Skermanella rosea: one gene and its partner. The protein of the gene in region 1 interacts with the protein of each later gene in a pairwise test. Links are inferred from orthologs where the notes say so. Each region holds a gene or a part of one and is shown on either strand. Other genes may lie near its edges.

Region 1 (4,837 bases):
AAGGAATTCCTGCGGCGCCGGTCGGGCAACAGCCCGGCCCCGTCGCGTCACGCACCGGTGGAACGGACGGCCGAAGCGGCGCCGACGTTCCGCCTGATCTCCCGCAAGCCGGTGACCCCCGGCGACACGGAACTCGTCAACAATCCCCGCGCCCGGTCAGCCCGGCTGCGCGCGGCCGAACGCACGAAGGCACCGGCCTTCGAGGAGGCAGCATGATCAGCAAGTCCACGGTGATCTGGCTCGGTCTGGCGGGCCTGGCGAGCGGGGCATTGTTCCACACGAGCTACCGGGTGCAGGCGCTCGGCGAGGATCTGGCCGGGTTGAACCGCGCGATCATCCATGAGCAGGAAGCCATCCAGATCCTGAAGGCCGAGTGGAGCTACATGAACGATCCGACCCGGATCGAGGAAATGGCGCGCCGGCACCTGGTGCTCGGCCCGACCGCCGCCGGGCAGATGATCGCTTCGGTCGAGAGCATCCCGGCGCGGCTGCATCCGGCCGATCCCAACGCGCCAGCGGGTTCCGCCCTGGTCGCCGGGACGACGGTGCCGATGCCGTCGCGCAAGCCGGGCGGCAGCGGCGTGCCGGCCGGCTCCGTGGTGCTCGCCACCTACAAGGTGACGCAATGACCGACATCCACGCGTCACGCCACTGGCACACGGACCGCCCGGAAGCGGCGCCGGCTCCCCGCGCCGCCGAGCGGCGCACCGGGAGCCGAGCCGCTCAGGCGCTGGACCAGGCGCGCAGCCGGCTGATGGTGACCGTCGCGGTCTTCGCGCTCGCCTTCGGCGCGGTCGGCGTCAAGCTGGTCGACGCCACCGTGATGAGCCAAGGGGGTGACACGGGGCTGGCGCAGGCCGCTTCCGCCCACGCCATCCCGGCCAGCCGCGCCGACATCGTGGACCGCAACGGCGTGCTGCTGGCGAGCTCGCTGGCGACCGCGTCGCTGCACGCCGACCCCAAGCTGGTGATCAACCCGCTGGAGGCGACGCAGAAGCTGACCTCGGTGCTGACCGACCTGGACTACCAGGACACCCTGGCCAAGCTGAAGAGCGACAAGCGGTTCGTCTGGATCCGGCGGAACCTGTCGCCGCGCGAGCACTACGAGGTCAACCGGCTCGGCATCCCCGGCCTCTACTTCCAGCGCGAGGAGCGACGGGTTTATCCGAACGCCAACCTGACCGCCCATGTCGTGGGCTTCACCGGCGTCGACAACAACGGCCTGATGGGGATCGAGCAGTCGTTCGACAGCCGCCTGAGGTCGTCGAGCGAGCCGGTCCAGCTCTCCCTCGATGTCCGCCTTCAGCACCTGGTCAAGCGCGAGCTCCAGAGCGCCGTGGACGAGTTCCAGGCCCTGGGCGGCGCCGGGATGATCATGGACGTCAAGACCGGCGAGGTCCTGGCGATGGTCTCGCTGCCGGACTTCGACCCCCACGCCCCGACCAACGACGAGAACGCGCGTTTCAACCGCAACACTCTCGGCGTGTACGAGATGGGCTCGACGTTCAAGATCTTCAATTCGGCCCTCGCCCTGGAGTCGGGCAAGATCCGCATGGGCGACAGCTTCGATGCGACCAAGTCGGTGCGGGTCGGGCGGTTCACGATCAGCGACTACCACGGCAAGAACCGCTGGCTGACCGTCCCCGAAGTCTTCATGTACTCGTCCAACATCGGCTCCGTCCGGATGGCGATGGAGGTCGGCACGCCGGCCCAGCGCGCGCTGATGGACAAGCTCGGCCTGCTCAAGCGGTCGCCGATCGAGATTCCCGAGGTCGGAGCGCCGATGGTGCCCAATCCCTGGCGCGAAGCCAGCACCATGACGATCTCCTTCGGCCATGGCCTGTCCGTCAGCCCGATCCAGATGGCCTCGGCCACCGCAGCCTCGGTCAACGGCGGCCTGCTGCACCCGCCGACCCTTCTGAAGCGGAACCCCGGCGACCCGATACCCGCGGAACGCGTAATTTCGCCACAAACCTCGGACCAAATCCGCCGGCTGATGCGCCTGGTCGTGACCCAGGGCACGGCGACCGGAGCGGCCGCCCCCGGCTACGTGGTCGGCGGCAAGACGGGCACCGCGGAGAAGACCAGTGGGCGTGGCTATGCGAAGAAGGCCTTGTTGTCGTCGTTCATCGGCGCCTTCCCGATCCAGGATCCCCGCTATCTGGTGATGGCCATGGTCGACGAGCCGAAGGGCAACAAGCGCACCTACGGCTACGCCACCGGCGGCTGGGTCGCGGCACCGCTGGCCGGCAGGATCATCCAGCAAATGGGTCCGCTGATGGGCATCAGCCCGATCGACGAGAACCGGCCCGACATCCGCACGGCAACGGAAATCCATCTCAACCCCCGGGGAAGCACCCTTGCGTCTTACTGACCTCGCCTCCTCCGACACCACCCCGGCCGCGCCGCTCCAGGCCCGCGATCCCCTGATCGCGGGCCTGACGAGCGATTCGCGCGCGGTCAAGCCGGGTTTCCTGTTCGCGGCGCTGCCGGGAAGCAAGGCCGACGGGCGAGCCTTCGTGGCCGACGCGGTGGCGCGCGGCGCGGTGGCGGTCCTGGGCCCGGCCGGCACGGTGCTGCCGGACGGGGCGCCCGACGGCGTCGCCGTGATCGAGGACGAGAACCCCCGGCGCCGGCTGGCGCTGATGGCGGCCCGCTTCTACGGGCGGCAGCCGGCCCACGTCGCGGCGGTGACCGGCACCAACGGCAAGACCTCGACCGTGCAGTTCGCCCGCCAGCTCTGGTCCCTGCTCGGCCACCGGGCGGCCAGCCTGGGTACCCTGGGCATCACGGCGCCAGGGCTGGAGCGCTACGGTTCGCTGACCACGCCGGACACGGTTTCCCTGCACCAGGCGCTCGCCGAGCTTGCCGACGCCGGGATCGACCATCTCGCTATGGAGGCGTCGAGCCACGGACTCGACCAGTACCGCCTGGACGGCGTGACCATCGAAACCGCAGGTTTCACAAATTTGTCACGCGACCACCTGGATTACCACGGCAGTATGGAGGCTTACCTCGCGGCGAAGTCGATGCTGTTCGACCGCGTCCTGCCCCCCGGCGGGACGACGGTGCTGAACGCGGACGCGCCCGAGTTCACCCCTCTGTCAGAGCTGTGTTCGCGGCGTGGTCATCGCCTGATCGGCTATGGCACACAGGCGAAGGAGCTTGTCTTGCACGACCTGATCCCCCTGCCCCACGGACAGCGGCTGAAGCTGACCGTGCTCGGCCGGGACCACGACATCGACCTTCCGCTGGCCGGGCGCTTCCAGTGCATGAACGCGCTGTGCGCGCTGGGCATGGCGATCGGCACCGGCGCCGACCCGGACGAGGCGGCGGCCGCGCTCGAACGGCTTGGCGGCGTCCGCGGCCGGCTGGAGCTGGTCGCCCACCACCCCTCGGGCGCCCCGATCTACGTGGACTATGCCCATACGCCCGACGCGCTGGAGACGGTGCTGCGGGCATTGCGCCCCCATGCGGCGAAGCGGCTGGTGGTGGTGTTCGGCTGCGGCGGCGACCGCGACCGGGGCAAGCGGCCGGTCATGGGCGAGTTGGCCGACCGGCTGGCCGACCGGGTCATCGTGACCGACGACAACCCCAGGACCGAAGCGGCGGAGGCGATCCGGCGCGAGGTCATGGTGGGCTGCCCGGCCGCCGAGGAGATCGGCGACCGCGCCGCGGCGATCCGCGCCGCTGTCAGGGACCTGGCCGAGGGCGACGTGCTGGTGATCGCCGGCAAGGGTCACGAGCAGGGCCAGACAGTCGGCACCGTGGTACGGCCGTTCGACGATGCCGACGAGGCGCGCGCCGCCCTGCGGGAGGCTCTGGTCTGATGGCCCGCCCCACCGTTCTCTGGACCGCCGACGATGTCGCGGCGGCGACCAACGGCACCCTGCACGGCTCCGCCGATGCCCTGGACTGGCAGGCGACCGGCGTGTCGATCGACAGCCGCACGATCCAGCCGGGCGACCTGTTCATCGCGCTGAAGGGCCCGAACTTCGACGGCCACGGATACGTGGCGCAGGCCCTGGCGGCCGGCGCGACCGCCGCCCTGGTGTCGCACCGGCCGGACGGCGTCGGGCCGGATGCTCCGCTGGTCATGGTCGAGGACACCTTCGCCGCCCTCCAGGACCTGGGCTCGGTGGCGCGGCTGCGCACCGGCGCGAAGATCGTCGCGGTGACCGGGTCGGTCGGCAAGACCAGCACCAAGGAGGCGCTGGGCACCTGCCTGTCCGCGCTGGCGCCGACCTTCGCCACGGCAGGGAGCCTGAACAACCATTGGGGCGTGCCGCTGAGCCTGGCGCGCATGCCGCCGGACTGCACCTACGCCGTGTTCGAGTTGGGCATGAACCATGCCGGCGAGATCGGCCCGCTGTCCCGCCAGGTCCGCCCCGACGTCGCGGTGATCACCACCGTCGAGGCGGTCCACCTGGAGCACTTCCCCTCGGTCGAGGCGATCGCCGACGCCAAGGCGGAGATCTTCGAAGGCATGGCGCCCAACGGCGCCGTGGTCCTGAACCGCGACAACCCGCACTATGCCCGGCTGGTCGCCGCGGCCCGGACCCGCGGGCTGTCGCGCATCCTGGGCTTCGGCAAGGCCGAGGACGCCGCGGCACGCCTGACCGACTGCTCGATCCATGCGACCTGCAGCGCGGTCAACGCGGTGATCAAGGGCGAGGCGCTGCAATACTGCCTGGCGCTTCCCGGCCGCCACCACGTGATGAACAGCCTGGCCGTGCTGCTGGCGGTCCGCGCGCTGGGCGGCGACGTCGCCGCGGCGGCGCGGGCCATGGCGACGCTGAAGCCGATCAAGGGACGGGGTGCCCGCCGGCGCGTGCGG
Region 2 (12,659 bases), 720 kb from region 1 along the record:
GCCCAGCCAGAACACGCTGTCGGGACCCGACTTCTCGCGGATCTCCAGCAGCTTGTCGCCGATCTCGTCGATCGCCTGATCCCAGGAGATGCGCTGCCACTCGCCGTTGACCAGCTTGACCGGATACTTGTTGCGGCGTTCGCCCTTGGTCAGCTCACGGACCGATGCGCCCTTGGCGCAGTGCGTGCCCTGGCTGATCGGGCTGTCCCAGCCCGGCTCCTGGCCGACCCAGACACCGTTCTGCACCTCGGCGATGACCGTGCAGCCGACCGAACAGTGGGTGCAGATGCTCTTGCGCCGGGTGACTTCCAGGTCCGGATCGACCGGCCCGGCTTCCGCCTTGCGGACGGTCGCGAGCGGCAGCGCCCCCAGCGCCGCCATCCCGCCGGCGGCCAGCCCCGAATTCCGCAGGAAGGTACGACGGTCCAGTGAACCGCCGGCGTTCGCCGCCGCGGCCAGGGTTGAAGCGAGCGGCGAGCGTTGGGCGGTTCCCGAGCGTCTCTTGACCAGCATTGACGTCTTTCCTCCTGGATCCGCCCTAGAGGCGGTTCAGCGCATAGAACTGCTTCACATGGGCGGTTTCCTGGTAGCGCGGCTTGACGCGCTCCTCGGGAGACTCCTCGGCCGCCACGCCCGTCGCGGCCAGGGGAACCGCCGCCGCGGCCGCCGTGCCGGCGAGGCCGATCGTTTTCAAGAAATCCCGACGCTCGACCGGTGAACCGCCGATCCCGCTCTTCCGCTCAACCCCGATTTTTTTATCCGATGACATTGTCCGGTCGTCCTCATCCTTCCTGCCGCTCCCGATACCCGGCCCGGGAGACGGTCTGGCGCCTACGTGCTGGACAACACGCAGGCACGCAAAAAGTCCCAGTCTCGAAAGCACTAGAAACCAACTGGCAGCATGGCTGTTGAGCGCTTAGCGCAGACTCCGTCCGGCCCCGGCCGCGATGGGGCGGATAAAATAGGAAGGATCAACATTTTGCACGTGAAGCCGATCATCCTGGGGGCGGCCCTGCTGGCCGTGGCCGCCGTCTCGGCCGGGGCCCAGGGAATCAAGAAGGAAACGTTGACCGAGGATCCGAACGTCACGCGCAGCCTGGAGCCCGGCTCGACGCCCCAGGGCACACGGTCGCCGGACCCTACCGAGAAGCGGAACGAGGACAATGGCGAGATCCAAGGGGCCATGGACCGGCTGAGGGCGAATCCGACCGACGTCCAGGGCAACCAGGTGCAGCGGGAAACCCGCGACAGCGGCCAGCCGCAGTCCGAGGAATCGGAGCAGGACAAGGAGGATCGTGCCGGCGTGCCGGATGCGAACCAGCCGGAGGAACAGCCCAAGTAAAGTGGGCTTCGCCGATGGAGGGCGGCGCGACCGCAAGTCGCGTGGAAAGGCTTTCCGGGAAAGGCCGAAGGACGGGCAGGCCCGGAGCCTGCCCGTCCTTCGGCCTTTCCGGTCCCGGGCTACAGCACCATATGGCGGGCGCGGGCGCCGCGTTCGATCGCGGCGGCGTTGAGCCGGTCGATCTCCAGGCTGTCGCGCAGCAGTTCCAGCAGGCGCAGTTCCTCCTGCGTCGTATAGCCGTCGGCGGCGGCCACGTCGCAGGCGACGGCGTAGGCGGTTTCCCTCAGCTTCAGGGGGAGCCCCTGCTTGATCTCGCCCAGCGCCGCATCCAACCCGTCGCGCTGGCCGAGCAGTTCGGTACAGTCGGCGGCGATCTCCGCCAGGCGGCCGGTGTCGAAGTCGCGGAAGACCGGCAGGTACCGGACCGTCTCGCTGATGGTGTTCAGTTCCGCATCCGTCATGTCCGCATCGGAAGCTGACACCATGACCATGGTGTAGATCAGCGCGGTATGGTGGTCGATCATGATGAGCCTTCTCGCGATTGTCCTGCGCACATGTGCCCGCGCGCCCGACGAACTTCAAGGGTGGCGCATGACCTCATGCATAGCCGTTTTTGCCGGGCGGAGGCTGCCTCGACACGGCAACGGCTTCACCTTATCTTGCTGCATACCGAGAGACGGCGGTTCCGTCCGATGGGGAATGTTTTGATGACGGCTTTGCCGAACGCCGTGCCGGACAGGAAATCCGCGGAAGACGAGCTGCCTGTCCGTCATTCCGCGCAAGTGATGATCGTGGAGGACGAGCCGCTTGTGGCGCTGGAACTCCGGATCCTGGTCGAGGACATGGGGCACCGCGTGTGCGCGGTGGTGGACACCGAAGCCGATGCGGTGCGCCAGGCCGACGCGACGGCACCCGACCTGGTGATCGCCGACATCCAACTCCGGCAAGGCAACGGGGTCAATGCCATGGAGCGGATCGCCGAACGCCGCGACGTTCCGGTGATCTTCGTGTCCGGCAATCATGCCTTCACCCCCAACCCGCAGATTCGGACTGCCCGCTTCATTGCAAAACCCTTCCGCGTCGAGAGCCTCAGGCAAGCAGTCGCCGACCTTTGCCGCGGCGTGGCCTGAAACCGCGCGTCGCTGGCGGCTGATTCGTCCGGGCAGCACGGCGAGCACCATCCATCTCAGCATCTTCGCCCTGCTGGTGATCGTCACGGCCGCTTCGTGGCTGATCTACGACGCGCGGCGCAATCTGGTGCTCGAGGCCGAGCGGACGGCGGGCACCGCGGCCTTCTTCCTGGCCGACCATGCCACGCGGCTGTTCGAGGCATCCGACCTGGCGCTGCTGGAGGCGACCAACGCCGCCGAGGCGATGGACTGGGACCGTGTCGCCGGGGACGAGGAGCTGTGGGAGCGGCTGCGGGCCCTCAGCGACCGCTTCCCCTACATCGACCATATCTGGCTGAACGACAGCAGCGGCCAGCTGCGCATGAGCACGGTGGCCCTGCCGACGCCACCCAGTTCGGCGGGCGATCGCGACTTCTTCCGGGCGCACCAGGAACCCGGCAGCGGGCTGTTCGTGGGCGAACTGATCATCGGCCGGGTCACCGGGGAACCGACCTTCATGCTGAGCCGCCGGCTTTCGGCGGAGGACGGGACCCTCCGCGGCGTGGTCTCCCTGACCATCGATCTGACCTATTTCTCGACCTTCTACGGGTCCCTCGACCTCAGGCTGGAGCCGGTGATCAGCCTGGTGCGGGCGCTGGACGGATCGATCCTGACCCGAGTCCCGCTGGGCGAGCCGCAGCCACTGCCCACCCTGCCGATTCCGGCCGACGCCGGATCGGGGTCGAGCGGCCCGTCCTACCTCACCGACTGGCATACCCCCGTCCACGCCTTCCACAAGGCCGAGCGCCTGCCGCTCCATGTCAGCGTGGCGGTGCCGAACCGGAACATCACCCTGGAATGGGCGTCCCGGATCTGGGTCTACTGGGTGGTCGCCGGGGTCGCGGGAATGGCCTTGTGGCCGCTATCGGTCATGGCGGTGCGCCAGGCCCAGGCTGACCGGATCGCCAAGGAAACCCTGGAGCAGCGGGTGGAGGAACGGACCCGCCAGCTCACCGCGGCCAACGCGCAGCTGGAGACCCTGTTCCAGGAGGTCCATCACCGGGTCAAGAACAACCTCCAGGTCATCACCTCCCTGCTCCGGCTCCAGGCGGCGCGGTCCAGCGACGCGGAGACCCGGTCGTCGCTCCAGAAGAGCGTGGACCGCGTCCATGCCATGAGCCTGGTCCACCACCTGCTCTACAGTTCCAAGGAGCTGACCGACGTCGATTTCGCGACATACCTGGGCGAACTGGCGGCGAACCTGCAGAGCGCCTACGGGACCGAGAACCAGGTCCGCCTGGAGATCGATGTCGGCCGTTCCTGGTTCCCGCTGAACCGGGCGATCCCCTTGTGCCTGATCGTCAACGAGATGATGTCGAACGCGTTCAAGCATGCTTTCCCGCACGGCCGCGCCGGGACCCTGCGCATCCGGCTGCGCGAGGAGGAGGGTGCCTTCGAGCTGCTGATCGAGGACGACGGCGTCGGCCTGCCCGACGGCTTCGATCCGGCGGGTGGCAAGGGCCTGGGAATGCAGATCATCCGATCCCTGGCCGCCCAACTGGAGGGGGCCGTGACGTTCGGACCGTCCGAGGGCGGCGGCTCAGCCTTCCGGCTCACCTTCTGAGGGCGCCGGCGCAAGGAACTCGCGCGTCGCCCGGACCGCCTCGGCGAGGCCGACCCGGCGCAACTCGACGCCCTCCGGGAACGCCCCGGCCAGCCTGGACGGCATCATCGGGTCGAGCAGGACGAAGACCCCGGTGTCGTCGGCCCGGCGGACCAGCCGGCCGAACGCCTGCTTCAGCCGCAGGCGGGTGATCATGTCGTCGTAGCGCTTGGCGCCGAACGCCTCGCGGCGGGCCCGGTGGAGGATATCGGGGCGCGGCCAGGGCACCCGGTCGAACACGATCAGGCGGAGCGAGCGACCGGGGACGTCCACCCCGTCGCGCACCGCGTCGGTGCCCAGCAGGCAGGCCTGTTCCTCTCCCCGGAAGATGTCGATCAGGGTGGAGACGTCGAGCCCGTCCACATGCTGGCCGTAGAGCGGCAGGCCGGCCAGCTCCAGCGGTTCGGCGATGCGCTGGTACACGGCGCGCAACCGGCTGATCGCGGTGAACAGCCCGAGCGCCCCGCCGCCGGCCGCGAGGAACAGTTCGCGGTAGGCGGCGGCCACCTGGACAAGATCGTCCTTGCGGACATCGTTGACCACCATCACCCGGGTTCGCGCCGGGTAATCGAACGGCGAGGGCACGCTTGCCCGCAACGCCGGCCAAGCCATGTGGACGGCGCCGGTGCGGACGGAGGCCGCCAGCCAGTCCTGCTCCACGTCCCCCGTGCCGTCGGTCAGGGTGGCCGAGGTCACCACCATGCCATGGGCCTGGGCGCCCACGGTGGCGACGAACGGAATCGTGGGATCGACGTAATGCCGGTACATGCCGACATCCAGGTCGCGGCCGTCCTGCCGCTCGATCCCGAACCAGTCGACGAAGCCGGTCGGGGTCGGCTTGCCGATGCTGCGGAGCATGTCGCGCCAGCCCTTGAGGGTGACGCTGCCGCGCCGCTGGAGGCTGCGGCAGACGGCCTCGATCCGCCGGCGGGTGTCGCTGTCCAGCTCGGCCGCCTCGGTGTCGAGCCGGGCCGCCAGGCGCTTGCCCAATTCCTCCAGCGGCTCCTGGAGGCGGCCGAGGGCCTTCTCGAGCTCGACGGCGGATTCCGTCAGGCCGTCCACCGGGTCGGCGGTCTCGGTCTCCAGGCTGTAGAAGCTGTCGCGGCCATGGGCGCGGGCATGGACCTGCCGCCGGACCATCAGCAGGAACGCCTCGGCGGCGCCGGTCCCCATCCCATCGGTCAGGCGGTTCGACCAGCCCTCCCCGGGCAGCGCGCGGGCGGCCATGACCACGTCGTCGACCAGGGCGGCGCTGTCCTCGTCGGCGGCGACGAGATCCTCGACCCGCCGCTTGAGGCCGCGCGCCCGGCTGCTCCGCCCGCCCTCGGCACCCAGCAGCCAGCGGCGAAGCTCGGCGGTCTCCTGCGCGGTCAGGTGGCCGGCGAAGGCGCTGTCGGCGGCGTCGAAGACATGGTGCCCCTCGTCGAAGACGTAGCGGGTCGGGGCCGTCGTGTCCTCCCCTCCCAAGGCCGCCTGGATCATCACCAGCGCGTGGTTCGCGATCACGATGTCAGCCTTGCGGGCGCGGCGGATCGTGTTCTCGATGAAGCATTTGCGGTAGTGCTGGCAGGCCGAGTAGATGCATTCCCCGCGGCGGTCGGCCAGCGTCACGGTGCGGGCCCGGCCGACCAGGTCGGGCAGCCAGCCGGGGAAGTCGCCGCCCTGCATGTCGCCGTCCCGGGTGGCGGCGACCCAGCGGACCATCAGGCCCAGGGCCGTCGCGTAGGCGGGCAGCGACGGCAAGGTGGCGACCGCCTCCTCCAGGTTCAGCAGGCACAGGTAGTTCTCCCGGCCCTTGCGCAGCACGACCTTGCGCGCCTTGACTGCCGGGTCGCGGTGCAGCCGGTCCAGCTCCCCGTCGATCTGGTGCTGCAGGTTCCGGGTGTAGGTGGAGATCCAGACGGGGCCGCGGTTGATCTCCGCCCACAGGCTGGCGGGCGCCAGATAGCCCAGGGTCTTGCCGACGCCCGTGCCGGCTTCGGCCAGGACGAGGTTGGGCGTCCCGGGATAGTTGCGCGGGGTGAAGGCGGTGCTGACCGCGCTGGCGTAGTCGGACTGCTGCGGGCGCGGCTCGGCCGCCTTGCCGCGGATGCCGGCCTGGAGCAGGTCGGCGAGACGGCGGCGGGCGTCGTTGGCATGGACGGTGGCCTGGCCGGGCGGCGGTTCGGGAGCCCCCTCCTCCCATTCCGGCAGCCGCTTCCAGACCTGGAACGCGCCGAGGGCGCGGCGACCCGGCGGGCCGTTGGGAGCGCCCAGCGCCGACAGCACGAAAGGCGCCCAACCCCAGGCGTAGCCCTGCGCACCCGCTCCCATGTACCAGGCTATGGCGACCGGGTCGGACTTCTCCTCCCGGTCGGGATCGGTCAGGTCGGTCAGGAGCTGGCGGGTGGCGCGGATCAGGGTCAGGGCGTCATCCTCCGCGCCGTCGGGCCTGGGCAGGCCCAGCGCTTCGGCGAGGCCGCGCGGGGTCGGGACGACAAAGCGGGCGGGATGGACGAAGGCGAACAGTTCCAGCAGGTCGAGCGCCGCGAAGCGGTCGGCGTTCAGCCGGCGCCCCAGCGCGCGGGCGTGGCAGACCAGCAGCGTTTCCCGCTGGAGCCGGCGCCGCGCCTCGTCCAGGTCGATCGTATCGACCTCTCCGTCGGCGGTCAGCCAGACGGCCCGACGCGCCCCGGCGACCAGCGCGGGCACGTCGGGCAACAGCAGGCGCCGCGGCGGCGCGGGGGATTGAACGATGTCCATCACGGCCGCAGTATAGAAGCCTGGACGCCGCGGCGCGAGCGGAACAGGCCGAGGTTGCCTCCCCCTTCAGGGTGGTTATGATGGCCGCCCCGTCCCCAGGCCGCAGGTCCCATGTCCGTCCTCCAGCGAGTTTCCACCGCCCTGCCCCGGCGGCGCGTCCTTCCGGCCGTGCTGGCGATCGGGCTGGGCGTCGCCGCGGTCACGGTCGGCTGGGTCGTGCTGTACCGGGCGGTGCCGCCGCCCGGCACGCCGCTGATGCTGATCCGGGCGTTCGGCGGTGCCGGGATCGAGAAGGACTGGGTCGGCCTCGAAAGCCTGTCCGGCGCCCTGCCCCGGGCGGTGATCGCGTCCGAGGACAGCCTGTTCTGCAGCCATGCCGGCTTCGATTGGGACTCGCTGCGCCAGGCATGGCAGGGAAACCTGGCCGGCCGGTCGCTGAGGGGCGGCAGCACGATCACCATGCAGACCGCCAAGAACGCCTATCTCTGGCAGGACCGGACCTACCTGCGGAAAGGGCTGGAGGCCTGGTTCACGCTGTGGATCGAGCTGGTCTGGCCGAAGGCGCGGATCATGGAGGTCTACCTGAACATCATCGAGTGGGGCGACGGCATATACGGCGCAGAGGCGGCCGCCCGCGCCTATTTCGGCAAGCCGGCATCGGCCCTGACCCGTCGGGAGGCCGCGCTCATGGCGGCGGTGCTGCCCAATCCGCTGCGCTGGTCGCCCGCCAAGCCGACCCGCTACATCGCCGGCCGCGCCAACGTGATCCAGCAGCGCATGGCGATCGTGGAACGGGACGGGCTGGACGATTGCATCGGCTGACCGGCGGGACGAGGGAAACCCTTCCGCGTTCCTTCTGTTGAGATGGGAGATCCATCAACGAAAGGGACCGGACCATGTCGGAAACGACGACCGACCACGACAAGATCCGCAAATGGGCCGAGCAGCACGGCGGCAAGCCGGCGGTGGTGAAATCGACCCACGGCCAGGGCGGCGTCGGGATCATCCGGATCGAGTTCCCCGACGCTCCCAACTCGAAGAACGACAGCCTGGAGGAAATCTCCTGGGAAGAATTCTTCAAGCAGTTCGAGGACCACAAGCTGGCCATGGTGTTCGAGCAGAAGAGCAACTTCAACAAGATCATCAGCCGGGATTCGGCGAAGTAGCACCAGCGGCCCGGAAGCCGGCACCCTCCTCGGGATAACGTACCATCGGAAGCTTTCGGGACAGCGGGCATTCGAGACAAAATCGGTCCCCTGTCACCACCGGGTGGACCCTATGGAGCGTTCGGCTTCCGAGGACCTCATTCGCACCGTGGTCTGCGCCTATGCCCGTGCGAAGAGCATGCTGCCCCATCCCGACGCCGGGTATCGGGCCGCCATAGAGATACTCCTGAAACACAACCGAAGATTGACACCAGAGGAAGCCGCCGACCGTCTCATAGCGATGCTGTGCTATGCGGCGGAAGAGCGGCCCGAATGGCTCCAGGTCGAGCAACCGGTGGCCGGCGCCTTCCTAAGCCGGCCCCCGAGCGACCGGATCGCGGATCCATGACTTTCCGCGTCGCCTAACCGGTCCGCCGGACCAGATCGAACCGGGCCGCACGATCCGGCTGGGTCGTGATGACGGCGGTCGGCAGGACGGGAGGATGGTGGTCGGGCAATCCGATCCTGAAGGCCGTCGCCATGGCTGCGACGACCAGGACGGCCTCGGTCAGGGCGAACTGGGCGCCGATGCAGACGCGGGGGCCCACGCCGAACGGGAGATAGGCGAACCGGTCGGGCGGAGCGGCGTCGGGCAGGAAACGGGCGGGGTCGAAGACGTCCGGATCCCGCCACAGCTTCCGATGCCGATGGAGGATCCAGGGAGCCACCATGACAAGGTCCCGGGGGCGCACCGGCACGCCGCCCACGAGATCCTCGCCGATCGCCTCCCGGACGAGGACGAAGGCCGGGGGGTAGAGGCGGAGCGCTTCCTGGACGACGGCCCTGGTCAGGACGAGGCCGGGCAGCGCCAGGGCGGCCCCGTCGCGAGAAAGGTCGATGCCCGCCGCCTCGCGGGCGACGCCCTCCTGGATGTCCGGCGCCAGCGCCAGCAGGTACAGCGACCAGAAGATCGCGAGTGCCGTCGTCTCGTGGCCGGCGACGATCATCGTGGCGACCTGGTCGCGCAGTTCGTCGGCCGGGATTTCGGCGCCGGTCTCGGGATCGCGGGCGGCGCGCAGGAGATCGAACAGGTCGCGGGGCGTGTCGGCGGAGCGGGCGGCGCCCCGGAACCGCTCCGCCATGATGGTTTCGATCAGCCCCATCCATTCGGCCTGGAAGCGCCTCCGGGCGAGGTCGTGCAGATTGGGCACTGCGGCCGGAAGCAGGAAATCGAGCAGGTAGGGCCGTCCCAGCCGCTCCGCGTAATGCGCGATCAGCCGGCGCATCCCGGCACCGTGGGCCGACATCTCCACCGAGAACATCGACCGGCCGGCGATATCGAGCGCGAGGTGCTGGCAGAAGGAGACCAGTTCGACAGGGCCCTCCTCGGCGCGGGCCGCGATGCCGGCGACCGCCTCCCGGGTCGCGTCGGCGATGTGGCGGGCCAGCACCGGGATCGCGCGCGGCGTGAAGGCCGGCGCCAGGGTCTGCCGCTGGTGGCGCCAGAGCTTGCCCTCGGTGAGAAACAGGCCGTCCCCCATCAGCGGCCGGATGATGCGGATCGATGCCGGCGTCCGCCGGTAATTCGCATGGTTATCGACCAGCACATGGCGGATGCCGTCCGGGTCGTTCACGAGAACCCGGCCCCGCCAGAGGAAGGACGAGGGAACCACGTCCCGCTCGTAGGCCTGCCGGGACCAGGCGGTCAGCGCATTCGTACGGAAGGCCTTGAGCTGCCTGTACCAGGGCAACGGCGCAGCCGCCGGTTCCAGGCGGGGCGGAACCACTCCGGCCGGAGTTCGGTCGAGGGGGGTGGAAGCCTTGGGATCGGGTGAGATCGACGCTGTCATCGGTCGCGACCGCGTTCTGATGCCGGGGCCCTACGGTACCTCATTCACGGCGGCCGAGGTGATATCTTCGGTAAACCGCCCGGACGGCAGAGGGGCGGATCCCGCCTCGGGGGCTGGCGTCACTCGGAAACCGATGCCGGGATGCGGCAGCTGAATTCGCGGCCGTGCAGCGTGCGGTACAGGGCCCGCAGCTTCTGCCGGTCGGCGTCGCGCAGGCAGCCGCGCATCAGGTCGTCGTGGAGCTGGACGGCCTGGGTGCGGTTGAGGCCGTGTCCCTTGGACAGCAGGACGGCGAGGAGAAGGGAGGCGTCGGCGTCGGTCCGGGCCTGGCGCTGGTCCGCGGCGGCCATGGCGCGCCGCAGGTCGGCGATGGCGTCTTCCTTCCCGCTGATCCTGCCGGAGGGATCGGCGTTGCGGACCTGGAGCGGAGAAGGCCGGCCGCTGATGCCGAGGCGTTCCGCGGCGACCAGGGCGGTTTCATGCCGCGGCGCGCCGCCGGTGCGGCTCCGGCGGCGGGACAGCAGGTTGGACAGGTGGTCAAACAGGCCAGCCATCCAAACTCGTCACCCTCCCACCGACGCGGTTCGCGCACCCGAAGGAGTGCGTCGGAGGTAGTTACGCCATCTTCATTTATTTATAGTTAAGGGGCCGCAGGCGGCGTCCACCAGCGCCTCGGCCGCCGCCGCGGCGGCCTGGCCGACGCCGTCGGCGCCCAGCGTCTGGCCGCTGGTATAGGCCCCGTCCATCACGAGCAGGAGCTGGTCGGCCAGCAGGCCGGGGTCGGCGGCGCCGACGGCGCTCGCCAGGCCGCGCAGACGTTCCCTGAGTTCGCGCTTGTTCGCCCGGGCCACGGCGTGGCCGGGATGGTCCGGCTCGGGGAATTCGACCGCGGTGTTGATGAACGGGCAGCCGCGGTATCCCGGCGACGTCGTGCGCTTGCCGAGCGCCGTGAACAGCGCGCGGATCTGCGCCCTTGGATCGTCCGGATGACGCGCGGTCACGCGGTCCCACCAGTCCCAGTAAACGCGATCGAAATCCTCCAGGAAGGCCGCGACCAGCTCGTCCTTGCCGGAGAAGTTGCGGTAGAGGCTCATCTTCGCGACGCCGGAATGGGCGATCACGGCGTCCACGCCGACCGCCCGGATGCCGTCGCGGTAGAACAGTTCGGCCGCCGCCTTAAGGATGCGCGCCCGGGCCGACTTGCCCGATCCGTCCGGGGCCGGCTCGTCCTGGATGGGTTCCTGCATGGGTGCTCGTCCAATCAAATCCGTTGACAGATGATACAGGACGGTCTCTATCATCGCAACAGTTTCTCCCACCGGAGCCATCCCGATGTCCCTCCTGAGTTCCCGGCTGGCACGCGGACGCATCCACTACGGATGGTATGTCGCGGGCATCACCTTCGTAACGCTGCTGGTCGCGGCGGGCATCCGGTCGATGCCGAGCATCCTGATCGTCCCCGTCGAGCAGGAGTTCGGGTGGTCCAGGGCGACCATCTCGTTCGCGGTCGCGATCAACCTGGTCCTTTACGGCCTGATGGGACCGTTCGCGGCGGCCCTGATGGACCGGTTGGGCATCCGGACCACGATCGTCACCTCGCTCCTGCTGGTGGCTTCCGGAATCGCGCTGACCCCGCTGATGACCGCTCCTTGGCAGCTGGTGCTGCTGTGGGGCGTGGTGGTCGGAACGGGGACCGGCATGACGGCGCTGGTGCTCGGCGCCACGGTGGTGAACCGCTGGTTCGGCGAGCGGCGCGGGCTGGTCATGGGCCTGCTGACCGCCAGCACCGCGACCGGGCAACTGCTGTTCCTGCCGCTGCTGGCGATGATCGTGCAGGAAGTCGGCTGGCGCACGGCGGTGATCGGCGTCGGCGCGGTGGCGCTGGCCGTCATCCCGGCGGTCCTGCTGCTGATGCGGGAACGGCCGCGCGACGTCGGGCTGGCGCCCTTCGGCCGGACGGAGATGGAGGCGCCCCCTCCGCCCAGCATGGGCAACCCGTTCGGCCATGCGCTGGGCGCGCTGGCCGAGGGAGTGCGGTCCCGGGATTTCTGGCTGCTGTTCGGCACCTTCTTCATCTGCGGGCTGAGCACGAACGGCCTGATCGGCACCCACCTGATCGCCGCCTGCATCGACGCCGGCATCCCGGAGCTCCGGGCGGCGGGGCTGCTCGCGATGATGGGCATCTTCGACCTGGTCGGGACGACGCTGAGCGGCTGGCTGTCGGACCGCTACGACAACCGCTACCTGCTGGCCTGGTATTATGCGCTGCGCGGCCTGTCGCTGCTGTGGCTGCCCTTCGCCCTGGACCTGTCCTTCCTCGGCCTGTCGCTGTTCGCCGTCTTCTACGGCCTGGACTGGATCGCGACGGTTCCGCCGACGGTCCGCCTCGCCACCAACGCCTTCGGGCGGGACAAGGCGCCGATGATGTTCGGCTGGATCTTCACAGGGCACCAGATCGGTGCCGCGGTCGCCGCCTTCGGAGCCGGCGCCATGCGGACCGTGATGGACGGCTACCTGGAGGCTTTCCTGCTAGCCGGGCTCGCCTGCCTGCTGGCCGCCGGAATGTCGCTGATGATCGGCCGGGCGCCCGCGGCGCCGGCCCGGGTCGTCCAGGAGGCGGCCTGACGGCGACTGCCCCCCGATACAACGCAACCCCTGGGATGCAGAAGGAGCCTGACGATGCGCACGCTGGATGACCTGACGGTGGGTGACCGGTTCGCCGGCGGCCCGCTGGCCGTGACCGAAGCTGACATTCTCGAGTTCGCCGGCCGGTACGACCCGCAGCCTTTCCACCTCGACCCCGTCGCC

The links.
Region 2: the proteins of JL101_RS19430 (region 1) and mtgA interact in binary tests that used the Escherichia coli proteins (3 or more experiments, as listed by UniProt). The link is inferred for Skermanella rosea from one-to-one orthologs.

Annotation. Positions count from the first base shown.
Region 1 is NZ_CP086111.1:4,157,429-4,162,265, forward strand. What follows is about bases 1-2,999. They hold JL101_RS19430 (peptidoglycan D,D-transpeptidase FtsI family protein), read left to right. Parts: upstream 1-625; coding sequence 626-2,374; downstream 2,375-2,999. Other genes in these bases: rsmH (16S rRNA (cytosine(1402)-N(4))-methyltransferase RsmH), read left to right, coding at 1-216; ftsL (cell division protein FtsL), read left to right, coding at 213-629; JL101_RS19435 (UDP-N-acetylmuramoyl-L-alanyl-D-glutamate--2,6-diaminopimelate ligase), read left to right, coding at 2,361-2,999. Also shown: more of JL101_RS19435, read left to right, coding at 3,000-3,830; JL101_RS19440 (UDP-N-acetylmuramoylalanyl-D-glutamyl-2,6-diaminopimelate--D-alanyl-D-alanine ligase), read left to right, coding at 3,830-4,837. UniProt on the Escherichia coli protein: Essential cell division protein that catalyzes cross-linking of the peptidoglycan cell wall at the division septum. Required for localization of FtsN.
Region 2 is NZ_CP086111.1:3,431,514-3,444,172, forward strand. Bases 5,905-8,822 are described here. They hold mtgA (monofunctional biosynthetic peptidoglycan transglycosylase), read left to right. Parts: upstream 5,905-6,967; coding sequence 6,968-7,678; downstream 7,679-8,822. Other genes in these bases: JL101_RS15955 (ATP-dependent DNA helicase), read right to left, coding at 5,905-6,856; JL101_RS15965 (ATP-grasp domain-containing protein), read left to right, coding at 7,753-8,022; JL101_RS15970 (hypothetical protein), read left to right, coding at 8,135-8,410; JL101_RS15975 (cytochrome P450), read right to left, coding at 8,424-8,822. In the rest of the region: JL101_RS15925 (molybdopterin-dependent oxidoreductase), read right to left, coding at 1-513; JL101_RS15930 (hypothetical protein), read right to left, coding at 539-694; JL101_RS15935 (hypothetical protein), read left to right, coding at 986-1,342; JL101_RS15940 (tellurite resistance TerB family protein), read right to left, coding at 1,462-1,866; JL101_RS15945 (response regulator), read left to right, coding at 2,002-2,472; JL101_RS15950 (sensor histidine kinase), read left to right, coding at 2,405-4,075; more of JL101_RS15955, read right to left, coding at 4,052-5,904; more of JL101_RS15975, read right to left, coding at 8,823-9,851; JL101_RS15980 (hypothetical protein), read right to left, coding at 9,971-10,405; JL101_RS15985 (TetR/AcrR family transcriptional regulator), read right to left, coding at 10,478-11,098; JL101_RS15990 (MFS transporter), read left to right, coding at 11,184-12,476; JL101_RS15995 (MaoC family dehydratase), read left to right, coding at 12,531-12,659. UniProt on the Escherichia coli protein: Peptidoglycan polymerase that catalyzes glycan chain elongation from lipid-linked precursors. May play a role in peptidoglycan assembly during cell division in collaboration with other cell division proteins.